Regions from separate parts of the Kitasatospora sp. NPDC101108 genome, predicted to be linked through region 3. Evidence: riboswitches for the same ligand, from Rfam matches in the RefSeq annotation. Region 3 holds a riboswitch; each other region holds the start of a gene.

Region 1 (7,587 bases), on a different contig from region 3:
ATCCGTACGATAGGTCAACACCATGACCCGCCGGGAACGGAACCGCACACGGCAACCGTTTGACCCCCGGGTCAGTCCTAGTACCTAGGTTGCTGCGCACGCGGCGGCCCGGGCGTCCGTCAGTACGACGCCTCCGGTGAGGACGTCGAGACGAACGAGGGAGCGCAGTGGAGTTGGCCCCGGCCACCGAGTCCGGTACTTCGCGCGGCCGCCTCGGCCGCCCGCTCGGGGCGCTCGCCGCCCTCGGGGCGACCTGGGTGGCCACCCGCACCGTGCTGGTGCTGCTGATGACCGGCGTCCTGAAGTCGCCCGGTGGCGACGTCACGGCCGACGTCTGGATGATCTACCACGCCTGGTACGGCGTGCTGCAGACCGGCACCTTCCCGTTCGACGACGTGACCTGGCAGTACCCGCCCGGCGCCGCCCTGGTCATCCTGCTGCCGGGCCTGCTGCCCTGGTCGTACCTGACCTCGTTCTGGGTGATCTGCGGCATCGCCGACGCCGCCGCGGCCGCGCTGCTGATCCGCACCGGCCTGCGCAAGGGCCGGGCGCTGACCGGCGCCTGGATGTGGGTGGTCGGCGTGCCGCTGCTCGGCCCGATGATCTACAACCGCTTCGACCTGCTGGTCACCGCGCTCGCCCTGGCCGGCCTGCTCGCGCTGATCCGCCGCCCGGCGGTCGGCGGGCTGCTGCTGGGCCTGGGCGGCATCGTCAAGGTGTGGCCGCTGCTCGGCCTGATCGGCACCCCGTCCGGCCGCCGCACCCGCCGCTCCTGGACGCTGGCCGCGGCCACCGCCGTCTCGGTGGGCTTCCTGCTCGCGGCCGGGATGAACGGCGCCTTCGGCTTCCTCGCCTTCCAGAAGGACCGCGGCATCGAGGTCGAGTCGGTCGGCGCCCTGCCGCTGCACCTGGCCCGGATCGCCGGGGGCTGGAACGGCAGGGTCACCATGAACTACGGCTCCCCCGAGATGCTCGGACCGTGGGTCAGCGTGATCAGCAAGGTGATGATGGCCGGCACCGTGCTGGGCTTCCTCTGGCTGCTGCTGTGGCGCTTCACCGCCCGCCGCCGCAACGCGGCCACCATGTACGACGCGGCGCTGTGCGCGCTGCTGGTCTTCGTGGTGACCAGCCGGGTGATCAGCCCGCAGTACCTGGTCTGGCTGATCGGCGTGGCGGCGGTCTGCCTGACCGTGCGCGGCACCAGCCAGCGGCCGGTGGCGCTGCTGATCCTGGTCGCCTGCCCGCTCACCCTGCTCGAATTCCCGACCATGTTCACCCAGGTCCTGGACAGCGATCCGCTGGCGATCACCGTGCTGGGCCTGCGCAACCTGCTGCTGCTGACCGCCACCGTGCTCTCCGCCGTCCGGCTCTGGCGCTCCACCCGCGCCGCGGCGCCCCTGCCGCCGACCGTGGTGCTGTCCGAGCCCGCCGCGCTGCCGCCCGCCTCCGCCTACCCGGTCCGCCCGGGCATCGCCTACGAGCAGGACCTGCTGGACGGCATCGACCACCCGGCCGGTCGCTAGGGCCTGACCGACGAGGGCCGCCCTAGCCGGCTTTCAGCGCCTGCACCTCGGCCAGCCAGAGCGTGGTGAACTCGGCCAGTCCGATGCCCAGTTCGCCGCGCAGCAGCCGGTCGGTACGGCGGTCCCGGTCCTCACCCTGCCCGTCGGCCGCGCCGACCGCCCGGTAGAAGGCGACCAGCCGGTCCGTCCCGTAGCGGCGGGCGATCAGCTCGCAGGCGAGCCAGGCCTGCTCGTAGGCCTGGGCGATGCCGGTGGCTCCGGCGGAGAAGTCCCCGTCGGCGGGCAGCGCGGTGGGCAGCTTCCCGGCGGCGACGTCCCGGGTGAGCTCGGGGGCGATCTGCTGCGGGCGGCGGCCGGACCCGCGGTAGGCGGTCCAGTCGGCGACGCCCTCGGAGAGCCACAGCGGGGTCCAGGCCCGGGTGTCGGCCCGGGTCGCGACGTGGGTGGCCTCGTGGGTGACCACCACCTGCCGGCCGAAGTCGCTGAGCCGCCCGAACGCCTCGGGGTTGATCACCACCCGGTCCGCCGGGGTGTGCCAGGGGGCGCCGGGGGCGGCCACGGTGACCGCCGCCATGCCCGTCCAGCCCGCCGGGTCGGCCTCCAGCAGCCGGGCGAACTCCGGCTCGGTGGCGGGCAGTTCGAGCAGCAGCCGGCCGGCCCAGCCGCTGCCCCAGACCGCGCTGACGGCCGGCACCGCCTGGTCCCCCACCGCGACCAGCCCGGCCGGGTCGGGCCCTGCGGCCAGGCCCAGCACCAGGCACCGGGCGCCGGGGGCGGTACGGGCGGGGCCGAGGTCCCACAGCGCCGGGGGTCCGCCCGTGCCCTCCTCGTGCTCGACCCGCCAGCCGCCCCGGTCCCGGACCAGCTCGATCCGGCGCGGGTACACCACCGGGTACTCGTCGTACCCGGCGACCCGCAATGCCAGTTCGACGGACGCGGTCAGCCGCTCCGGGCCGCCGGCCGCCGGGGCCGTCGGCCCGGGCGACAGCACCAGGTTGCGGTACGCCGCCCCGGCCCCGGTGAGCCCGGACCAGACGGGCAGCGAGCGCGCCCGCTCCGCCAGCAGCGCGGCCACCTCGGTGGCCCGGTCGGCGTCCCGCGCGTCCGGCGGCGCCGCCGGGGCGGCCGGGGGGAGCGACAGCTGGACCAGCCCGCCGGCCGCCAGCAGCAGTGCTCCGCGCCGGGACAGCACGCGACCGGCCGCGTCTATCGGGTGCGGCTCGGCCGCGCCGGAAGGCGTCGCGCTCAGAGCCGGACCACCCCCGAGACCGGCATCGAGTTGACGCTCTCGTACCGGACCTTGGCGCCCGGGTAGGGGGCGTGCACCATCACCCCGCCGCCGGCGTACATCCCGACGTGGTGCATGTCCCGGTAGAAGATCACCAGGTCTCCCGGCCGTGCTTCGGAGAGGCTGATCCGCTGCCCGGCGTACGCCTGGGCCTGCGAGGTCCGCGGCAGGGTCACTCCGGCCTGCCGCCAGCTGTAGTACATCAGACCGGAACAGTCGAAGGCGCGGGGCCCGGTGGATCCGTAGACGTAGGGCGAGCCGATCATCCGCACCGCGGCGGCCAGCGCGGCCGCCCCGCGCTCGGAGGCGGGCGGGGCGGTGCCGAGGTCCAGCCGGTCGGTGCCGCGGGTGGCGCGCTGCTCGGCCTCCCGGGCGTCCTGGACGGCCATCCTGGCCCGCTCGGCGACGCCCAGGCCGCTCAGCAGCTTCTGCGCCGCGGCCAGCCGCTGCTGGATCTGCTGCTTGTTCTCGGCCAGCGAGCGGCGGGCCTGGTCCAGTTCGGCGAGCTTGGCCGCCGTCTCGGCGCGGCGCTGGTCGAGCCTGCGCTGACGGGTGACCAGCTCGTGCAGGGTCTCCTGCTGCCGCTCGGCGGCCTGGCCGAGGGTGCGGGCACGGGCGAGGTAGGCCTCGGGGTCGGTGGAGAGCATCAGCTGGGCGGTCTGGGCCATCCCGCCGCTCCGGTACTCGGCCCCGGCCACCGTGGCCAGGTCCCCGCGCAGCTGGTTGAGCTGGTCCTGGGCGGCGGCTACCTCGCCCTGCAGGTTCGCGGTCTCGCTCAGGAGCCGCTTCTGCGCCTCCTGAGCGGCGTTGTACTTCTCCGAGGCCTGCTCGGCCTCGTCGTACAGCTGCTCGACCTGCGCCTTGACGTCCTTGCGGTCGGGCGTGTCCGGCGCCCCGGGGGCGGCCTGGGCGCTGCCGGCGGTCGCCACGCCCAGGGCCGTGGTGGCGGCCGCGGTCAGTACCAGCGCACGGGCGAGCAGTTGGGAACGGCGGTGCACGGGCATGGCGGCAGCGGCTCCAGTCCTGCGGCGCGGCCCCGCGGCCGCGCCCCGGTGGGCGGCCGTCGAGCGGGAGTCCGGTGGCAGACGTTAGCGAGTCCGGGCAAGTGAGTCCAAACCCCTCCTGACCCGAATATTTGACCCCTATTCGGACACCAGAGCGCGTCGCCGGAAAAGCCGCAGGCCCGGCCCTCCGTGGTGGAGGACCGGGCCCGTCGGACCGGGCGGGGATCAGACCCGCACGATGGAAGCCAGCGGCATGTTGGAGACGGCCTCGTAGCGCACCGAGGCACCCGGCTTGGGTGCGTGCAGCACCTGGCCGTTGCCCGCGTAGATGCCGACGTGGTGGGCGTCGCTGTAGAAGATCAGCAGGTCGCCGGGCTGGGCCTGGGAGAGGTCCGTGCCGATCCGGGTGCCGGCGCCGGCCTGCTCCTGCGAGGTGCGCGGCAGCGACACGTTGGCCTGGTTGAACGCCCAGACCATCAGGCCGGAGCAGTCGAAGGAGCTGGGGCCGGTGGCGCCCCAGACGTACGGGCTGCCGACCTTGGAGGCGGCGGCGGCCAGCGCGGCCGCGCCGTGCGAGCTGCCCGGGGCGATCTTGACCGGCGCGCTCGAGGAGCCCGAGCCGAGGTCGGAGCGGCCGCTGTCGCGCGAGGCGCGGTCACCGGAGCCCGACTGGGAGGCCTGCGCGGCGGCGTCCGCCTTGGCCTTGGCGTCTGCGGCGGCCTTTTCCTCGGCCGCCTTGATCGCCTGGCGCTCCTGCTCGGTCAGCGTGTTGAGCAGGTCCTGGGCGGCCTTCAGCTTGTTCTGGACGTCCTCCTTGGACGCCTTCAGCTGCGTGGTCGTGGACTCCAGCTCGGCGAGCTTGCCCTGGGCCTCGGTGCGGTCCTGGTCGAGCTTGCGCTGCTGCTCCTGGAGCTGCTTCAGCTGGTTCTTCTGGGTGTCACCGGCCTGGTTCAGCGCCCCGGCCTGGTTGAGGAAGTTGTCCGGGCTGGAGGAGAGCATCAGCTGGACGGTCGGGGATATACCCCCGTTGCGGTACTGCTCGCCGGCGATCTCGGCGAGGCCGCCCTGCAGGTCGGTGACCTGCGCCTGCTGACGGGCCACCTGGTCCTGCAGGCCGGAGACCTGCTTCTCCAGCTCCTGCTGCTTCTCCTGCGCCGCGTTGTACTTCTCGGTCGCCTGCTCGGCCTGCTCGTTGAGCTGGTCGACCTGCTCCTTGACCTGCTCCTTGGTCGGCTGCGGGTCGGCGTGCGCGCCGGTCTGCGCGGAGAGGGCGACGGCCGCGGCGGCGACACCGGTCAGGATCGAGACACGGGCGCGGCCGGCGGGCTTGGGACGACGATGGGACGCCACGAAGGCGGACTCCTTCTTCCTACCTCCGTCTACCGGGTGAGCTGACGGGTTCGGGCCGGAAGCATGCCCTACGACGCCTCACGGCCTCAGCAACGGCCGACCTGGCGCCGATTCACCCCGGAGGAACGTGGTTCCCCGGCTCCGCTCCGCAGCGCCCCCGACCACTGGGCTCCCCTGTCGGGCAGTCGCTTCGACCTGCCCCGCTGTTTCGCGAACTCGACGGAAACCACCGCCGCCACCCAGGCTGGGTGATCGACAGTGCGGTGGTTCGGGGCACGACCCTAGTAACTGAACCGTGATCCGTTCAAATCCTTGTCAGAAAAAAGACGGAAGATTACCCATGTTCTTTTGTGAAAATGACTGATCGTGATCGCCGCCGCACGCAAAGCTGATCGACGCTCACCGGTCGGCCGATTGCGGGCAAACCCGAAGCGCCACCCCCGGTCGGGAGGTGGCGCGGATCACAGGGCCGGAGTCGGACCCCTCGGGCGTGTCGGGCCGTCAGACCCGGCGGATCGTGTTGATCGGCATCGCGTCGGCCTTCATCACCTTCACCACGTCACCGGTGTGCGGCGCGTGGACCACCATGCCGTTGCCGATGTACATCCCGACGTGGTGCCGGTCGCTGCCGTAGATCACCAGGTCGCCCGGCTGGGCCTGGTCCAGCGAGGGCACCCGGGTGCCGACGTCGCCCTGCTCCTGCGAGGTGCGCGGCAGCGAGACGCCGGCCTGGGCGTACGACCAGAGCATCAGGCCCGAGCAGTCGAAGGTGCTCGGCCCGGTGGCGCCCCACACGTACGGCGAGCCCTGCTTGCTCATCGCCTTGGCCACGGCCACGGCCGCGTAGCCGCTGGCCGGCGGCAGGCTGCTGAGGTCGACCCGGGCCGCGCCGCGCGAGGCGCGGTCGTCCTGCTGCTGCTGGGCCTTCAGCGCGGCCCGCTCGGCGGCGCTGAGCGAGTTCAGCAGGTCCTGCGCGGCCTTCAGCTTCTGGTTGACGTCCGTCTTGGCCTGGTTGAGGTCCTTGGTGGTGGCGTCCAGCGAGGCCAGCACGGCGGCCGCCTCGGCCTTCTCCTGGTCCAGCCGGCGCTGCTGGTCGAGCAGCCCCTTGAGCGCCTCGGTCTGGCTCGCGCTGGCCTGCTGGACGCTCGACGCCTTGTCCAGGTAGCCGGTCGGGTCGGAGGAGAGCATCAGCTGGACGGACGGGTCGATGCCCCCGGTGCGGTACTGCTCGCCCGCGACCTGGGCCAGACCGGTCTGCAGCTGGCTCATCTGGTCCTGACTGCGGGCCACCTGGTCCTGCAGCTGGTCGGCCTGCTTGCGGAGCTGGTCGGCACGCTCCTTGGCGCCGTTGTACTTCTCCGCCGCCTGCTCCTGCTCCTGCTGGAGCTGGTCGATCTGCGCCTTGACGTCGGACGTGTTCGGCTGCGGCGCGGCATGCGCGGCCACCTGGGCCGAGAGGGCGACCGCGGTCGCAGCGGCAGCGGTGAGCACGGAGACCCGCGCGCGGCTCGGCTGCTTGGGACGGCGGTGGGAGGCCAAGGGATCCGGCTCCTTCTTCCAATGGACTCACCTGTTCGGGTGAGATTCCGGAAAATAGGTTTGACGCCAGACCCTAGTGAAGATCTATCCGTTTTGCCACTCCCCCGAAGGCGTGAACTCCGGTTCCCACGCTGGCTTCACCGGATCCGCACACCCCCACGGAAAGCGCCCGAAAAGGGCACTGACCAGGAATCACGGCCACCGGCCCGGATCAGGGCCGGGCGAGCCGGTTCAGCAGCAGCACCGAGGCCACCGGGCGCGCACCCGCCTTCCGCACGCCCTCCGCGACCTCCCGGTCGGTGGACACCACCACCACCGGACGGCCCTGCGGCTCGGCCCGGACCAGACGCCGGATCAGCTCGTCCGCCGTCTCCCCGGTCCGGCTGAACCGTACCCGAACCCCGCGCGGCGGCGCCATGATGACCGGCACGTCCAGGTCCTGCCCGTCGAACACGCAGGTGACCTCCGCCTGGGTGCGCTGGGCGAGCATCGCCAGCCCGCCCAGCAGCCGGATCCGCTGCTGCTCCAGCGGCAACGTCGGGTACCCGGTCTTGGTCACGTTGTAGCCGTCCACCACCAGGTGCACCTGCGGGATCGCCAGCAGCTGGTCCAGCAGCGCCGGATCGTCCTCGGCCAGACCGCGCCGGGCCACCTCGTGCGGCGAGGCCGCCCCCGGGACCACCGCCTCCACCAGGTCCGCCGGGCGGATCTGGGAGACCGGCAGCGCCAGCTCGCGCTGAAGACCCTGCGCCGACTGCAGCACGGTGTCCAGCAGCAGCCGCAACCGCATGTCCTCGACGCTGCGCCCCTCGCGGGCCGACCGGCGGCCCTGCTCGGCCGCGGTCTCCAGCTCGGACACCCGGTGCCGCAGTCGTCGGGCCTC
Region 2 (7,587 bases), on a different contig from region 3:
ACTCCGCGCACGCCGGTCCGCCCACCCGGACCGCCGAGTTCGACCAGCACCTCGACCGGCCGTTCGGCCCCGGCCGCGCGCAGGGCTTCGTCCATCAGCCGTACGCCCCTGGTGGAGTCCGTCCAGCAGAGGAAGGCGAAACCCGGGTCGGCGGCCAGTTCGGCGGCGAGCCAGGCGATTCCGGCCGGGTCGAGCAGGGTGTTGGCGAGCAGGATCCGCCGGACGCCGAAGGCGCGGGCGACCCGCATCTGCGGCAGGTTGGCGAGGGTGATGCCGTGGCTGCCGGCGGCGAGTTGGGCCTGCCAGAGCTCGGGCGCCATGGTGGTCTTGCCGTGCGGGGCGAGGGCGACGCCCGCCTCGGCGCACCAGTCGGCCATGGTGCGGACGTTGTGGTCGAGCGCGGCGCCGTCGAGGGTGAGCAGCGGGGTGCCGAGCGAGGAGAGGGTGGGCCCGGTGGCGAGCCAGTCGCGGACGGTGTGCCCCCAACTCTCCGGCGGGAGGGCCTTGAACCGCCAGTCGAGGATCTCGTCGGCCAGGGCCGCGACCGCCCCTTCCGCGATCCCCGGCCCGGCTGCGCTGCTCGCAAAGGCACTGCCGCCCACCGGACTTGCGTCGCCTGCGGGGGCGCTGCCGCCTGCCGCCCCCCGGTCGCCCGCGGAGGCACTGCCGCCCACCGGGCCGCGGTCGCCCGCGAAGGCCTGCTCCACCGCCACCGTCTCCTCCGTCCGCCATGTTGCAACATGTGCAACGAGGGTTGCACATGCTGGCAGCACGGTTCTAGCATCGGCGCCGGATCACGGTCAACGAAACCGACTGCCCCGAGGAGCCCAGCAGATGTCGCGACAGGACACCCCGGCCCCGAATCGGCCCGGGCCTCCCCCGACGGCCGTCTGCGTGGGCGAGTCGATGGCCGTGCTGCTGCCCGACCGAACGGGCCCGCTGGAGACCGTGGAGAACTTCCGGCTGTCCGTCGGCGGCGCGGAGTCCAACGTGGCCGGGTCGCTGGCCGCGCTCGGCGTGCCGACCGCCTGGATCAGCCGGGTGGGTGACGACGGCTTCGGCCGCCGACTGCTCACCGAGCTCGCCGCCCGCGGCGTGGACGTCTCGGCCGTCACCGTCGACCCGCACCGCCCGACCGGCCTCTACCTCAAGGAGGTCGGCGGCGCCACCGGCCACCGGCACGACCTCGGCCCCGGCCGCAGCCGCCTCCACTACCACCGGCGCGGCTCCGCGGCCGCCGCGCTCTCCCCCGCCCTGCTCGCCGACCCGGCCGCCGCCGCCCTGCTGGCCGGTGCCCGCCTGCTGCACCTGTCCGGCATCACCGCCGCGCTCTCCGACGACTGCCTCGCCCTGCTGCGCACCCTGCTCGCCGACCGCCGCCCGGACCGGCTGGTCAGCTTCGACCTCAACTGGCGCCCCGCGCTCTGGCAGGACCGCGACCCGGCCGTGCTCCCGCCCCTGCTGGACTCCGCCGATCTGCTGCTGCTCGGCGCCGACGAGGCCCTGGCCGCCTTCGGCACCGACGAACCCGGGGAGCTGCGCCGCCGCTTCCCCTCCCCCGCCACCGTGGTGGTCAAGGACGCGGACCGGCTGGTCACCGCCCTGGAGCGGGACGGCACGGCGGTCGCCGAACCGGCCCTGGCCGTCGAGGTGGTGGAAGCCACCGGCGCGGGCGACGCCTTCGCGGCCGGCTACCTGGCCGGCACCCTCCACGGACTGGACCAGCGCAGACGGCTGCGGCTCGGCCACCTGGGCGCGGCCTGCGCGCTGACCGCCCACGGCGACCAGGCCGAGCTGCCGCCCGCCCCGGTGGTGGCCGCGCTGCTCGGCGCCTCCCCGGCCGACTGGGCGGCCACCCGGGTCACCGCCGGGGGCATCACCTCCCCCGCCCTGCCCTCCGGCCTGGCCTGCACCGCGGCCCCGACCGGGCCCCGGCCCGGGAAACCCGCGGATCGCCCGGATCCCTCCCATCCCTCCCATCCGGCCGAAGCGGCCGATCCGGCCCGGGCACAATGAGCACGACCTGCAGCCACCTGACCGGAGCACGAGCCCGATGAGCCAGACCGTCACCCGCGCCCTGCGCATCCTCGCCCAGCTCGGCGAGGGCGAGCGCTCCCTGGACCAGCTGGCCGAGGTCCTCGGCGTGCACAAGACCACCGTGCTCCGGCTGCTCCAGAGCCTTGAGGAGGAACGGTTCGTCTACCGCGACGCGGCCTACCGCTATCACCTCGGCGCGGGCCTGTTCGCCCTCTCCGGCCTCGCCCTGGAGCAGCGCGGCATCCGCCGGATCGCCGCCCCGCACCTCGCCGAGCTGAACTCCGCCACCGGCCAGACCGTGCACCTGGCGGCCTACGAGGGCGGCGAAGTGGTCTACATCGACAAGTTCGACTCCCGCCACCCGGTCAGGATGTACTCCCGGATCGGCCTGCGCGCCGCCCTGCACAGCGCCGCCGTCTCCAAGGTGCTGCTGGCCGACCTGCCGCTGCCGGAACGCCGCCGGGTGGTGGCCGGGATCGACTTCACCCCGCACACCGAACGCACCCTCACCACGCCCGAGGCGCTGCTCGCCGAGCTGGAGCAGGTCGCCGCCCAGGGCTGGGCACAGGACCACGCGGAGCACGAGGCCTTCATCAACTGCGTCGCCGCCCCGATCCGGGACGCCACCGGCCGGGTCGTCGCCGCCGCCTCCATCTCCGTCCCCGACGTCCTCCTCCCGTACGAACAGGTGCTGGACCTCCTCCCGCAGCTGCTCGCCACCACCCGCGCCGTCTCGGCCGACTGCGGCCACCCCGACCACATCTGACGAACCGTCATCGATCGACAAGGAACGCCATGTCCCCCGCGCCCTCCGACAAGACCGAGATCCGCACCGACGGCGCCCCCGCCCCTGCCTGGATGTTCTCCCAGGGCGTCCGGAAGGGCCCGATCCTTCAGGTCTCCGGCCAGGGCCCGCAGGACCCGGCGACCGGCGAGTACCTCCACCACGGCGACGTGAAGGCGCAGACCCGCCGCACCCTGGAGAACGTCAAGGCCGTCGTCGAGGCGGGCGGCGCCACCGTCGAGGACGTGGTGATGTTCCGTGTCTACCTCACCGAGCGCGCCCACTTCCCGCTGATGAACGAGGCCTACGCCGAGTTCATCGAGGAGAACGTCGCACCGGGCGGGGTGAAGCCCTGCCGGACCACCGTCTTCGTCGAACTCCCCCAGGAGCCCATGCTGGTGGAGATCGACGCCCAGGCCGTCGTCGCCTGAACCGCCACCGGCACCACCGAGGGCCCGGACGCCACCACGGCGCCCGGGCCCTCCCCGCTTGCCACACCCCGGCACGAACATTAGGTTAGGCTCACCTAACTACGAGGAGGTCCGTCCATGAGCCTGCAGAGCGGCGACGCCGAGGTGCCCGAGCCCACCACCGCCGACCGGGTCCACAGCCTGCTCAGCGCGACCTCCTCGCTGACCGTCCGCGCCCTCGGCGAGCACCACGACCTGGACACCCCGGTCTCCGTCCACGGCTCCCGCCTGCGCCTGTGCGCCCCGCTGGACGCTCCGCTCACCGCGGCCGCCGCCGGCGCCACCGACGGCCTGGCCGTCGTCCTCGACGTCACCGACGTCTCCCCCGTCGCCGTCCGCGACCGCATCCGCGCCCGGCTCACCCTGGCCGGCCGGCTGCACCTGGCCCACCTCGCCGACGACGGCCTGAGCGTCCACCTGCGGGTGGACGTCGCCCACGCCGTCCTCGCCACCCCGTACGGCACCGGCGCGCTCACCGCCGCCGACCTCGCCCTCGCGACCCCGGACCCGCTGGCCCGCCACGAGGCCGCACTGCTCACCCACCTGGCCGACGACCACGCCGACGCCCTCGACCTGCTCGCCCGACTCCTCGACCCGGCCCTGCTCACCCACCGCCCCGCCGTGCGCCCGCTCGCCCTGGACCGCCACGGCCTGGTGCTGCGCCTGGACCACTCGCACGGCCACCGCGACGTCCGCCTGGTCTTCCCCGAACCCGCCTGTGACACCGAGGACTTCGGCCACCGGATGCACGAGCTCCTCACCGCCGCCCAGCACGGCCTGCCGGCCCACCGGAGCTAGGGCCGGCGGCACACGGGACCCGCCGGGCAGGCCCTCGGTCGCCCTCCGCCGCGCCGTTCAGGCCGAACGCCACCCGGAACCGAGAACGGCAAATGGCCGGCCCGGCTGGAGGGGAGATGTCCCCTGCAGCCGGGCCGGCCGTGGGCGTGTCCCGCGCCCATGTCCACTACCGCGGCGATCATCCGGTCGAGCGGTCACCCGACATGACCATCCCGGAGGATCGTTTCGCCCCCGCGACAGCGGTGGTTCCTGAAACCCTGCTGGGTCAGAGCGCGACGCCGTGCGCCCGCAGGTAGGTGACCGGGTTGATGTCCGAGCCGTACTCCGGACCGGTGCGGATCTCGAAGTGCAGGTGCGGGCCGGTCACATTGCCGGTCGCGCCGGAGAGGCCCAGCTGCTGGCCGACGGTGACGCTCTGACCGATCTTCACGCCGATCATCGAGAGGTGCGCGTACTGCGCGTACTTGCCGTCGGCGAGCTTGATCTCGACCTCGTTGCCGTAGGCGCCGCCGTTGCCGGCCTTCACCACGACACCGTTGGCGACGGCGCGCAGCGGGGTGCCGGTGGAGGCGACGAAGTCCTGGCCGGTGTGGTGGCCGGAGGCCCACATCGCGCCGGCCACGCCGTAGGCCTCACCCAGCACCGGGTTGGCGAGCGGGGCCACGTAGCCGGCGGTGGCGGCGACGGGGGCCGCGGTGACGGCCTGGGCCGGGGCGGCGGTCTGAACCTGGGTCTGCAGCTGGGCGCCCGGCTTGGCGGCCTCGGTCTGGACCTGCAGCTGGGTGTCCGCGGCGGCGGCGTCCTGGGTGGCCGGCGCGGACGGCTTCGCCGGAGCGGCGGGCTTCGCGGCGTCAGCGGCGTCAGCGGAGTCAGCGGCACCCGAGGCCCCGGCGGCGTGGCCCACGAGGACGAGCTGCTGGCCGGGGAAGATCAGGTTCGGGTCGGTGCCGACCACCGAGCGGTTCTGCTCGTACAGCGCGTGCCAGCCGCCGTCGACGTTCTTGACGTCGGCGATCTTCGAGAGGGTGTCGCCGCTGACGACGCGGTAGCTCTCGTGGGCGATGGCCGAGGCGGCCGAGGAGGGAGCGGCGTGCGAAGCGGCCGCGGCGGTGTTCGCCTGGGCGCTCATCGCGGTCACCAGCGGCAGGACGAAGGAGACACCTGTGACGGCGGTGGCGATGCCGATGCGGGCGGCACGGGGCAGGGTGATACGACGAGCCTGTGCAGGCATGGAACTTTCCTCTCCGACGCCTGCGAGGTGAGCTGTCGGGTTCGGGCTGGAGTTGCCCGGCCGCATGCGCGGCTTCACCCCGAGCCGGTCCTGGACGTCCGCGCTCCGAAAAGCGCGAACTCCGGTCCGGCGACTTACCTGTGGGTCCCCCGCTCCTGCCGTACAGAGTTCAGTTCGAACCACCGGGCAGCGGCAGGACTCGGCGTTCCACCCGGCGGATCCGTCCGGACTGGCCGGGCGGTCGCTGAACTAAAACTCATCCGTTCGGGTGAAGCAATGTCGATCTCTTGAACGGGCAACCAACCCCCGACAGGCAGTGACCCTCCGGATGGTCCGCTGTACCGTACGTGCACAATCCATTCACTCGGCGCCACTGATCCACGACCCTGCGCCGACCGCCGCACCCCAGCGCGCCGGTCCGTTCACGCACCGTCGCCGACCGACACGCCTCCCGGTGACCCTTGTCACGTGCGCCCCACCGGGCGCAGGATCGGGCCGTGACCACCTCCGAAGCCGGCTCCCTGCGCCTGGGCACCGCGCAGGGACGCTGGGTACTGCTCGCGACGGTGCTCGGCTCCAGCATGGCGATGCTCGACGGCACCGTGGTGAACGTCGCCCTGCCCCGGATCGGCACCGACCTCGGCGCCTCCCTCGCCTCCCTGCAATGGACCCTGAACGCCTATCTGCTCACCCTGGCCGGCCTGATCCTGCTCGGCGGCGCCCTGGGCGACCGCTACGGGCGGCGCAAGGTCTTCCTGATCGGCGTGGTCTGGTTCGCCGCCGCCTCCGCGGCCTGCGCCGCCGCGCCGACCATCCACGTGCTGATCGCCGCCCGCGCCGTCCAGGGCATCGGCGGCGCGCTGCTCACCCCGGGCTCGCTCGCCATGCTCCAGGCGGTCTTCCACCCTGACGACCGCTCGGCCGCGGTGGGCCTGTGGTCCGGCCTGGGCGGGGTGGCGGCCGCCATCGGCCCCTTCCTCGGCGGCTGGCTGGTGGACGGGCCCGGCTGGCGCTGGATCTTCCTGCTGAACCTGCCGCTGGCCGCCGCGGTGATCGTCGTCACCTCCCGGTACGTCCCGGAGAGCCGGGACGAGTCCGCCACCGGCCGCTTCGACGTGCCCGGCGCCCTGCTCGCCGCGCTCGCCCTCGGCGCGATCACCTACGCGCTCACCGCCGCCGGGGAGGGGCTGTCCCCCGGCGTCTGGGTCAGCGGCGCGCTCGGCCTGCTGCTCGCCGCCGCGTTCGTGGCTGTCGAGCGGCGGGCGCCCGATCCGATGCTGCCGCTCGGACTGTTCTCCTCCCGGCTGTTCACCGCCGTGAACCTGGTCACCCTGTGCGTCTACGCGGCGTTCAGCGGGGTCTTCTTCCTCCTGGTGGTGCAGTTGCAGATCGTCGCCGGCTTCTCGCCGCTGGTCTCCGGCTTCGCCCTGGTGCCCATCACGCTGCTGATGCTCACCCTGTCCGCGCGCGCCGGACGCCTCGGCAAGCGGATCGGCCCGCGCGTCCCGCTCACCGTCGGCCCGATGCTCTGCGCCGCCGGGGTGCTGCTGATGCTGCGCATCGGCCCCGGCTCCTCCTACTGGGCGGACGTGCTGCCCGCGGTCGCGGTGATGGGCTCCGGGATGACCCTGCTGGTCGCGCCGCTGACCGCCACCGTGCTGGCCGCCGTCGACGTGCGGCACGCGGGCATCGCCAGCGGCGTCAACAACGCCGCCGCCCGGGCGGCCGGCCTGCTCGCGGTGGCCGCCCTCCCGGCGATGGCCGGGCTGAGCGGCGACGCCTACCGGGTGCCCTCCTCGGTGGACTCCGCCTTCCACACCGCGATGCTGATCTGCGCGGGCCTGCTGGTCGGCGGCGGGCTGATCGCCTCCGTCACAGTCCGGGGCAACGTGCTCGCGCCCGAGGAACAGCCGGTGGCCGAGCCGAGCTGCGACTGGCCGTGCTCCACCACCACCCCGCCGTTCGACCCCGGCCACTCCCGGACGCCCGAGGGCCCCGCCACCGGAACGGCGGCAGGGCCCTCGCCGGAGAACTGAGTCCCCCGTCAGTCAGCTGAGGCTCCGTCAGAGGATGTCGGCAGGAGCGTACTTGGCCGCCTCGGGGTAGGCCGCAGCGACGGCCTCCACCTGGCGGACGACCTCGGCGACCTGCGCCCCGGCCGCCCCGGTGAAGGACAGCTTGTCGGCCAGCAGCGCGTCCAGCGCGGCCCGGTCCAGCGGGATGCGCTCGTCGGCGGCGAGGCGGTCCAGCAGCTCGTTCTCCCGGGC
Region 3 (7,587 bases):
TGGCCAGGCTGATCACCGCCACCAGGGCCAGGCTCAGCAAGCGCAGCAACCGCGACGTCTGGTCGATGCGCTTGTGCGGGTTGAGCACCACCAAGGCCACCAGCAGCGCCACCTCCAGGGTGGGCAGCATCCAGTGCGGATGGATGGTCAGACGGATCGGCAGGGCCAGCTGCAGGCCCACCGCGACCAGGATGGCCACCGAGACCGCCCAGCGCTGCTCACCGAGAGTGACCGAACGCCACGCCGGACGCTGCGGCTCCTCGGGCTCCGCCGGCTCCAGGAGCCGCTCGATCCGCTCCAGCCTGCGGTGCAGTGCCTCGGAGAGCTGCGACGGGGCATGAGGTTCGGGCTCAGTCATGCCGCACAGTGTGACAGGCGTCCGGGTTTCACGATCGGGGTGGTGCCGGGTGCTCCGCAGGGCTGTCCTGCCACCTGCGGACAATGGCCGGGGCCGCAGGCCGGCCGCTCCGGCTGCACCGGCGGCACTGGCAGCACCGGCGGCTCCGGCGGCACTGGCAGCACCGATCGGGTGGAGAGGCGAAGCACGGATGGCTCGGGCTGGATCGTCGTCCCGGGGAGTCCGCTCGGCAGGTAGCCGTGGCCGGTCCGGCCGGGCACCGCCTGGGCGAGCGCCTGGAGTACCGGGGCCGGCGAAGTGGCGAAGATGCCGGGTAGTCGCGCTCGCCGAGTTCCGGGCGGACAGGCCAGGCGAGGCGTTCCGTCTGCAGGTCGTACTGTGCGTCCACGCCCTCCGGTTGCCCCGGGCGTCCAGGCGGGACCAGCGGCCGTCCAGGTGCACGGCGTTGAGGGCGCCAGGGCGGAGCCGGCGAGGTCGTCGGTCTCCGGTTGAAGGATCACGGTGTCGCGCGCGCCGCTTGCCGCGGGCGGAATTCCACTCCCTGGACAGGGCACGCCGCCGTTGTCACAGGTGTGCGATTGGCTACTCGTGTGCGGGGCGGTCGGCGTCCCGGGACGGGAGGGGACGGCACACGATGGCGGTACCGAAGGAGGAGCTCGCCGAGCGCGCTCTGCGGCTCGGGTTCGAGCACGGCATGGTCGTGCGGGAGGTCGGCTACGACGACGACATCGACCAGGGCCTGCACGACAGTGTCGACGTGATCGCCAGCCAGGACCTCCTCGACCTGGACTGGGACGGTCTGGCCGACGCCGTGATCTTCTGGTTCCGCGACGAGGACGACGATGACCTCGCCTCCATGCTCGGATACGCGCTCGACCTGTTGGGAGAGCGCGGCATGATCTGGCTGCTCACCCCCAAGGCCGGCCGGGCCGGCCACGTCCAGCCGGGCGTCATCGAGACCGCCGCCCGGGCCAGGGGTCTGTCCCGGAGCTGGACCACCGGCGTCGCGGAGCACTGGGACGGCTGCTGCCTCACCTCCGACGGGCGCTAGCATCCCGGCCGTGAAGCTTCGATTCGTTGACGTCGGCCTTCCGCCGGTCGACCGGCTGGTGGGACACCGGCGCACCCAGGCGATCTACTACGCCTCCTCCTACGACCTGGACGACTACCCGACGTTCGAAGTCCTTGCCAAGGAGGGACTGGTCCTGCGGTGCTTCGAGGTCCGCGACGAGGACGGACACGTGCGGGCCGAGTGGTGGCAGTTCCACCGCGGGGACAGCGGCGTCCTCTTCCGGACCGGGACGCTGGAGGCGATCGGCGAGGCCCTCCAGCACGGATTCGTCTGCCGGGACCACGACTTGTGGGCGGCGCTGGCGGAGGCCGACGACGCGCCCGGCTTCATCGACTGGTCGATGACTCCCAAGGACGACCGGTTCCCGGGCTGGGACCGTCTCTGGCACCACACCGACCCGGCGCAGGCCGAGCGGCTCTACGACCTCAACGGCGGCGTGTTCAGCCGGGGCTGACGGGGCCCCGGCCGGGGACCTGGTCGGGCGGTGTTCGTCAGGAGGGGCTGGTGGCCAGCAGTGCGGTGGTGGTCACCTTGTTGTCGCACTCGGCGAAGAGGCCGTCGTCCAGGGCCACTTGGTGGGCCCCCGCGCCCGGCAGGCCCAGCACGAGGGTGGGGTAGGCGACCGGCTTCGCCCCGGAGACGCAGTAGCCGTCGGACTCGCCCTGGACCTGGACGAAGGTGAGCTTCACCCAGGCCTTGCCGCCCGGGGCCAGGTGGACCGGGGCGGCGGAGCCGCTGTGGGTCACCGCGAGCGGGGCGTTGTGCTCCGGAGATCCGTTTGCCGCCCCGGCCACCGTCGGGAAGCCCTGGAGCGTGCACGGGTGTGCGGAGGCGTTGGTGAACGCGACGATCGCTGCCCCGATCCCCGTGCCGTCGGGCCGCTGCTTGGCCTGGTGGGCGTCCGCCTTCAGGTCGCCGGCCGCGCAGGTCGGCGCCGCGGCGGTGGCGGTTCCGCCGGGCGAAGCGACTGCCGTGGCCGGTGCCGCGGAGGGCGTGCTGCCCTTGGTGGGAGCCTCGGGCGCGGCGGACGGCGCGGTCGGTGCGGCGGCGGGCTCGTCGTTCGCAGGCCCGCACGCCGTGACCACCAGGGCCGCTGCGGCGGCCGAGACCACGGCGACCACGGCTCTCCGGGCCTTCGTTCCGTACTGCTTGCTGCCGTGCATGACGTCCTCCGAAGGATTGAGCGGTGCCGATCCGGCGCTGGTACCTGCCCGGTACACACCGCCGTCGCGGCGGCGGTTGCGCCGACGGCCTGCTGTGACAGGACGGTGACGGGATCGGGAAGTCCCAGCCATCATGGACCCGGACGAGGCCGTGCGTGCGGCGCTGGGGCCGGCGACCACCCTGCGGCCCAGCGGCTACTCCCTCTGACCCCGGGGGTGCGGCGGTCGTCCGGTCCGGCGGGGCCGGTCCGGCGGGGCCGGTCAGGCCGGGGGCCACGGGGCGCGGGAGGCAGGAGAGCACGACGCTCAGCGGGCAGCGCGTCGATCGCCGTCTTCGCCTCGACGGTGTACCGCACGCGGTGAGTCATGACCCACACGACAGCCAGGACGGCGTCCGAACGGGGGACTCCTTCCGGCTGTGGCCGCCCGGGCGATCTGGGCCGGCCGCCCGGTGGGCGCGCTCGACATCCGGTCCTGATCCTCCGGCCGCCTCCGTCCCACGGGCCGGGTGCCCGCGGGACGGAGGCGGCCGAACCGGCCGGACGGGGTCGGTCCGGCCTCGGCCTACGTCCTTGACGGACGGGTCAGTTGGAGAAGTCCTGGGTGAGCCAGACGGTTCCGCTGGCATCCCGGTGGACGGCGATGCCGATGTGGGTGAATTCGCTGCTGAGGATGTTCTTGCGGTGGCCGTCGTCCGGCGGCGTCTCGTTCAGCATGTCCTGGGTCAGGCTGACCGCCAGGGCGGCGATGTCCTGGGCCGAGGTGGAGACCCCGCTGCCGTAGCCTATGTTCTCCCCGGCGGCGTTCCACTGGACGCCCGCAGCCGTCTCCCGTGCCCCCAACTCGGCCTCGCCCGGGCATTGGTGGGACATGCCGCAGCCGCCGGCCATCGTCTGGTTGTGGGCCTCGGCGCTGCTGGTCAGCCCCGACGTGATGGTGTAGGCGGGCAGACCCTGCGCGGCCCGCGCCCGGTTGATCAGATTGAGGACCTGCTGCACGGCGTCCGAGTTCGAACCGGTCAGCGCGGCCGGGGTGGCGGGGGCGGCCGCGGGGGCGGGGGCGGGGGCGTGCGTGACCGGGGCGGACGGGGACGACGGCGCGGACGTGTGGGACGCCGGGGCCGGGGTCGGAGCAGAGGGCCACGCCGGATGGGAGCCCTGGGACTCGCCGCCGGGGCGCGCGGCCGCGGATTCCGGGGCGTGGGAGGCCGGGGCGGACGGCGACGGCGAGGCGTGCGAGGCGTCGGGCGCGGCCGGAGCGGAGGGTGGGCCGGCCTGGTGGCGGTGCTGATTGTCGGAGTCGCTCTGGTGCCGGTACTGGTGGTGCTCCTGCCAGCCGGCGTGGCTCGCGTGCGGGTGGGAGCCGGGCGCGGCGGAGGCTCCGCTCGCGCTCAGCAGCGGCAGCATGAGGCCGGCGCCGGCGATCCCGGCGGTGGCGGCCAGACGCGGGGTGTGTCTCCGGCGCGCACGGCGATGCCGGCCGGTACCTGAATTCAGCATGGGGCGTCCCTCTGCGACGCCTGCGAGGTGAGCTGTCGGGTTCGGGCCGTGAGGTAGCCCGGCCGCGCGTAGCGGCTTCACCCCTAGCCACACCCATCTCGTCCGTGAACGGGCCGAGCAGGGCGCGGCGAACTACCTGGTTCCCCCGCTCCTGCCCGGTGCACTGCTCGACGTCCGGCCGACCGGTGGACAGGACTCGGCGTCCCGGCGGCAGGGTCCGCAGGTGCGAACAGCCCGAACGCTAGGCAGACCGACCCCGAATACACAAGTTCGTATCATGCAGATCACATGGACATCCAACCAAGAACTGACGGAATGCCATATTGGCTTATATAACATCGCATAATGTCCTAATCGGACAATTCTCCTGACCGTCGATGCCGGTCGCGACGGCCGCCGTCCCGGGAAGGGCTGGGGCGCAGTCGGGCGAGGTCGCCCGCTGGGCCACGGTCCTACCCGGGTTCGCGTTGACACGGCCCGCATGGACGGCCGCGCGGCGTTCCTGCGGTCTCCGCCTCTTGCACGGCAACTCGGGCCCTGGCCCGTCCAGGTCGGTGGGCGCGCACCCGGAGCCGGGTGGAGCGGCGCTGAGCCGGTCAGCGGCCAGGCCCCGGATGGGCGCGGAGCCGCCGGCCAGATGCGGCACCCGGGGTCCGTCGGAGCGCGTTGGAGTATGCGCAGGCAGCGGCGGCGGGTCATCTCTCCGCCGCCGCAGAAGACTTCCGGACCTGTCTCAGCCGTAACGGCGGCGGGGGTGCAGATCAGGCCGTGCCTGTCGCGCAAGCGGTTTCGAGAGCGATGAGGCGGTGGGCGAGGGTGCGCGCCGGGCCGGTGAGGCCCTTGAGGATTTCCCGGGCGTAGGGGCTCCGAGGGTGGTGGGCGAGATCCTGGACGGCGCTCCAGAGTTCCGCGATGCCGGCCAGGCTGTGCTGGACGTGGCGGATGGCGTCGTGGCGCTGGGCGAGGTACTGCTCGGCCATCTGATGGGCGTGGCGCCAGTCGACATCGCCCGCTTCGGCGGTCCGGGCGAAGGCCGGCGTGGTGTCGCCGTCGGCGAGGCGGATGGCGTCGATCTCCTCGACGCGCCGGCGGAGGTGTTCCTCCTCCTGTCGGGAGTCGAGGACCGCGGTGGCGTCGGTGACGGCGAGGTGGCCGGCGATGACCTGCTCGGCGAGGTCGGGGGCGTGCTGGCGCAGTCGTGCGTGCTGGGCGAGGAGGGCCTTGGCGTCAGCCTTGCGTCTGCGGACGGCGGTGTAGGCGGCGTTGAGGGCGAGGGTGCCGATGCGGACCTGTTCGGCGAGGTCGGGGGCGTGTTCGAGCACGGTGGTGGCGATGGACAGCCGGGTGACGTTGATGCCGCAGCGGGCGGTGTCGGACGGGAGTGAGCCCGGGGACAGTGAGCGTGCCATCGCGGCGATCATGGCGTGCTGGCTCGCGGTGGTGTTCGGGCGGTGGCGGTTGGCGGACACGATCAGGCAGACCGGATCGTCGCCCTGATAGGTGGTGAAGCGGGGTTCGACGTCGGCCAGTTCGCAGGCGGCGAGTCGTCCGCGGCCGTCCAGGAGGACGCCGTCGGCGTCCAGGATGACGGGCTCGGTCAAGCCGTTGCTCTCGATGTCCTGGGCGAGGTCGAGGAGTTCGTCGGGGCCGAGCACCGGGAACAGAGCGGTAACGGGGTGGACCTTCACAGTGGGATCTCCTTGATCGGGATGGGTACCGGGGCAGAAGACGCCACAAAGGGGCATATGGTTCAGCGGCTGCGCCCGGGCCCTCGCCAACCCGCTACGAGCTCCCGGTGTCGCACACCGCGACTCCGGCCCGCCCGAGAACCACGGGACATCACCCGCCCAAAGGCCAAACCCGCCCTGCGGGACCCGGCCGACTGCTGCACGGTGGTGCGCACGGCCCGGTGGGCGGCCTCCCGGGCGCAGTCGGCGACGTCGCGGCGGTGGCGCTGGGCACACGCCCGCATCGCCGCAGGAGCAGGTTCACTGTGCGCATACCGGAGGGGACGGCCGAAGCCGTCCAGACGTGTTGAGGGGCAGGCGGCCGGGCGTCTGCCGTGGATGGTCAGCCAGGCATGGGGGTGGGCACGGGAACCCGCTGGGATCGTTCGGGATCAGATGGGGAGCCTGTTTGTGCCCGAGGCCGCCGATCTGGTGATCGACGTCCTCGGGCGACAGAGGACGAGCCTTGTGGGCGGCAAGTCAGGCCGGGGCCGTCTGCGCGCCCCACTGGATCTATTCGGCCCAGGCACGCTCCAGGTGGGTACGGAAGGTGGCGGGCTCTCGCCCGATCAGCTCGGCCAGCGTCGAGTCGACAGCGGTGAACTCGCCGTTCCGCGCCGCGGCGAAGATGCTCAGCATGAGGTCGGCGATCGGGGCCGGGGCGCCGTGCGCCAGGACCTGCTCGCGGAAGGCGTCGTCGGGGATGACGGTGCGGGTGAAGGGCCGGCCGGTGGCCTGGGACGCGATCTCGGCGACGGTGTCGAAGTCGAGCGCAGCCGGGCCGGTGAGCGGCGGGGTGGGCCCCTCGAAGAGGGCCTCCTCGGCGAGGATCACCGCGGTGGCCTCGGCGAGGTCGTCGTGGCCGGTCCAGGCGACGGGGCCGTCGGCGGGGAGGGCGATGTCGCCGGTGTGGCGGGCGGACTCCAGGAACTGCAGGGCGCTGGAGGCGTAGAAGCCGTTGCGCAGCGCGGTCCAGGGCAGGCCGGTGGCGCGCAGCAGGTCCTCGGTCTGGGCGTGGTCGCGGCATGCCTGGAACCGGGCGTCGTGGGCGGCGCCCATCTGGCTGGTGTAGAGGATGCGTCCGACGCCGGCCTGCACGGCGGCGTCGATGGCGGTGCGGTGGCCGGCGACGCACTCCTGGCCCGTGCGGTCGAGGGAGACGAGGAGCAGTTGCTCGGCGCCCTCGAAGGAGTGCACGAGCGAGGCGGGGTCGTCGAAGCTGCCCTGGCGGACGCGGACGCCGCGGTCGGCGAGGTCCTGGGCCTTGCGGGGATCGCGGACGCTGACGCCGACGCGGTCGGCGGGGACGCGCTCCAGGAGGCGCTCGACGGTGCGGCGGCCGAGCTTTCCGGTGGCTCCGGTCACGATGATCATTGGGTACTCCCGACCCTGGTTCCAGTGGAATCACTTCAACGGTAACACTGGAAATTCCGGTGGAACCAAATCCTCGGTATCATCGGTTCATGGCTATGCGCGACTCCACCGACAGCCCTCGGCACCGCATCGTCGAGGCGGCCGTCCAGCTGCTGGAGAACGGCGGCCCTGACGCGGTGAGCACCCGCGCGGTCGCCGCCGCGGCCGGGATGCAGCCGCCGGCGATCTACCGCCTCTTCGGCGACAAGGACGGGCTTCTCGAGGCCGTCGCCGAGCACGGTTACGCGCAGTTCCTGGAGAGAAAGCGCGCGCAGCTCGACCCCGACCCGCAGGACCCGGTGGAGGAGCTGCGCCGCGGCTGGGACATGGTGGTCGAGTTCGGGGTCTCCCGGCC

What was found. A riboswitch is a leader RNA that binds a small molecule or an ion and turns the genes downstream of it on or off. The one in region 3 is predicted to bind cyclic di-AMP.
Region 1: it holds a riboswitch for cyclic di-AMP, as region 3 does, so the genes downstream of both, ACZ6Z8_RS06210 (NlpC/P60 family protein) here and ACZ6Z8_RS12575 (CAP domain-containing protein) in region 3, are expected to answer to the same signal.
Region 2: it holds a riboswitch for cyclic di-AMP, as region 3 does, so the genes downstream of both, ACZ6Z8_RS20555 (M23 family metallopeptidase) here and ACZ6Z8_RS12575 (CAP domain-containing protein) in region 3, are expected to answer to the same signal.

The regions. Positions count from the first base shown of each region.
Region 1 is NZ_JBVJLM010000002.1:314,462-322,048, forward strand. Features, by position in the region: gene ACZ6Z8_RS06195 (glycosyltransferase 87 family protein) at 168-1,523, shown strand; gene ACZ6Z8_RS06200 (hypothetical protein) at 1,546-2,715, opposite strand; gene ACZ6Z8_RS06205 (C40 family peptidase) at 2,769-3,815, opposite strand; gene ACZ6Z8_RS06210 (NlpC/P60 family protein) at 4,041-5,165, opposite strand; cyclic di-AMP (ydaO/yuaA leader) riboswitch at 5,197-5,305, opposite strand; gene ACZ6Z8_RS06215 (C40 family peptidase) at 5,667-6,704, opposite strand; gene ACZ6Z8_RS06220 (NYN domain-containing protein) at 6,916-7,587, opposite strand, start outside.
Region 2 is NZ_JBVJLM010000009.1:36,485-44,071, reverse strand. Features, by position in the region: gene ACZ6Z8_RS20580 (type III PLP-dependent enzyme domain-containing protein) at 1-713, opposite strand, end outside; gene ACZ6Z8_RS20575 (sugar kinase) at 835-2,016, shown strand; gene ACZ6Z8_RS20570 (IclR family transcriptional regulator) at 2,054-2,803, shown strand; gene ACZ6Z8_RS20565 (RidA family protein) at 2,833-3,252, shown strand; gene ACZ6Z8_RS20560 (DUF2470 domain-containing protein) at 3,370-4,089, shown strand; gene ACZ6Z8_RS20555 (M23 family metallopeptidase) at 4,355-5,320, opposite strand; cyclic di-AMP (ydaO/yuaA leader) riboswitch at 5,323-5,505, opposite strand; gene ACZ6Z8_RS20550 (MFS transporter) at 5,818-7,356, shown strand; gene purB (adenylosuccinate lyase) at 7,384-7,587, opposite strand, start outside.
Region 3 is NZ_JBVJLM010000004.1:368,876-376,462, reverse strand. Features, by position in the region: gene ACZ6Z8_RS12595 (hypothetical protein) at 1-358, opposite strand, end outside; gene ACZ6Z8_RS12590 (DUF3052 family protein) at 993-1,409, shown strand; gene ACZ6Z8_RS12585 (hypothetical protein) at 1,420-1,884, shown strand; gene ACZ6Z8_RS12580 (DUF4232 domain-containing protein) at 1,922-2,593, opposite strand; gene ACZ6Z8_RS12575 (CAP domain-containing protein) at 3,178-4,092, opposite strand; cyclic di-AMP (ydaO/yuaA leader) riboswitch at 4,095-4,263, opposite strand; gene ACZ6Z8_RS12570 (hypothetical protein) at 4,854-5,780, opposite strand; gene ACZ6Z8_RS12565 (SDR family oxidoreductase) at 6,333-7,193, opposite strand; gene ACZ6Z8_RS12560 (TetR/AcrR family transcriptional regulator) at 7,283-7,587, shown strand, end outside.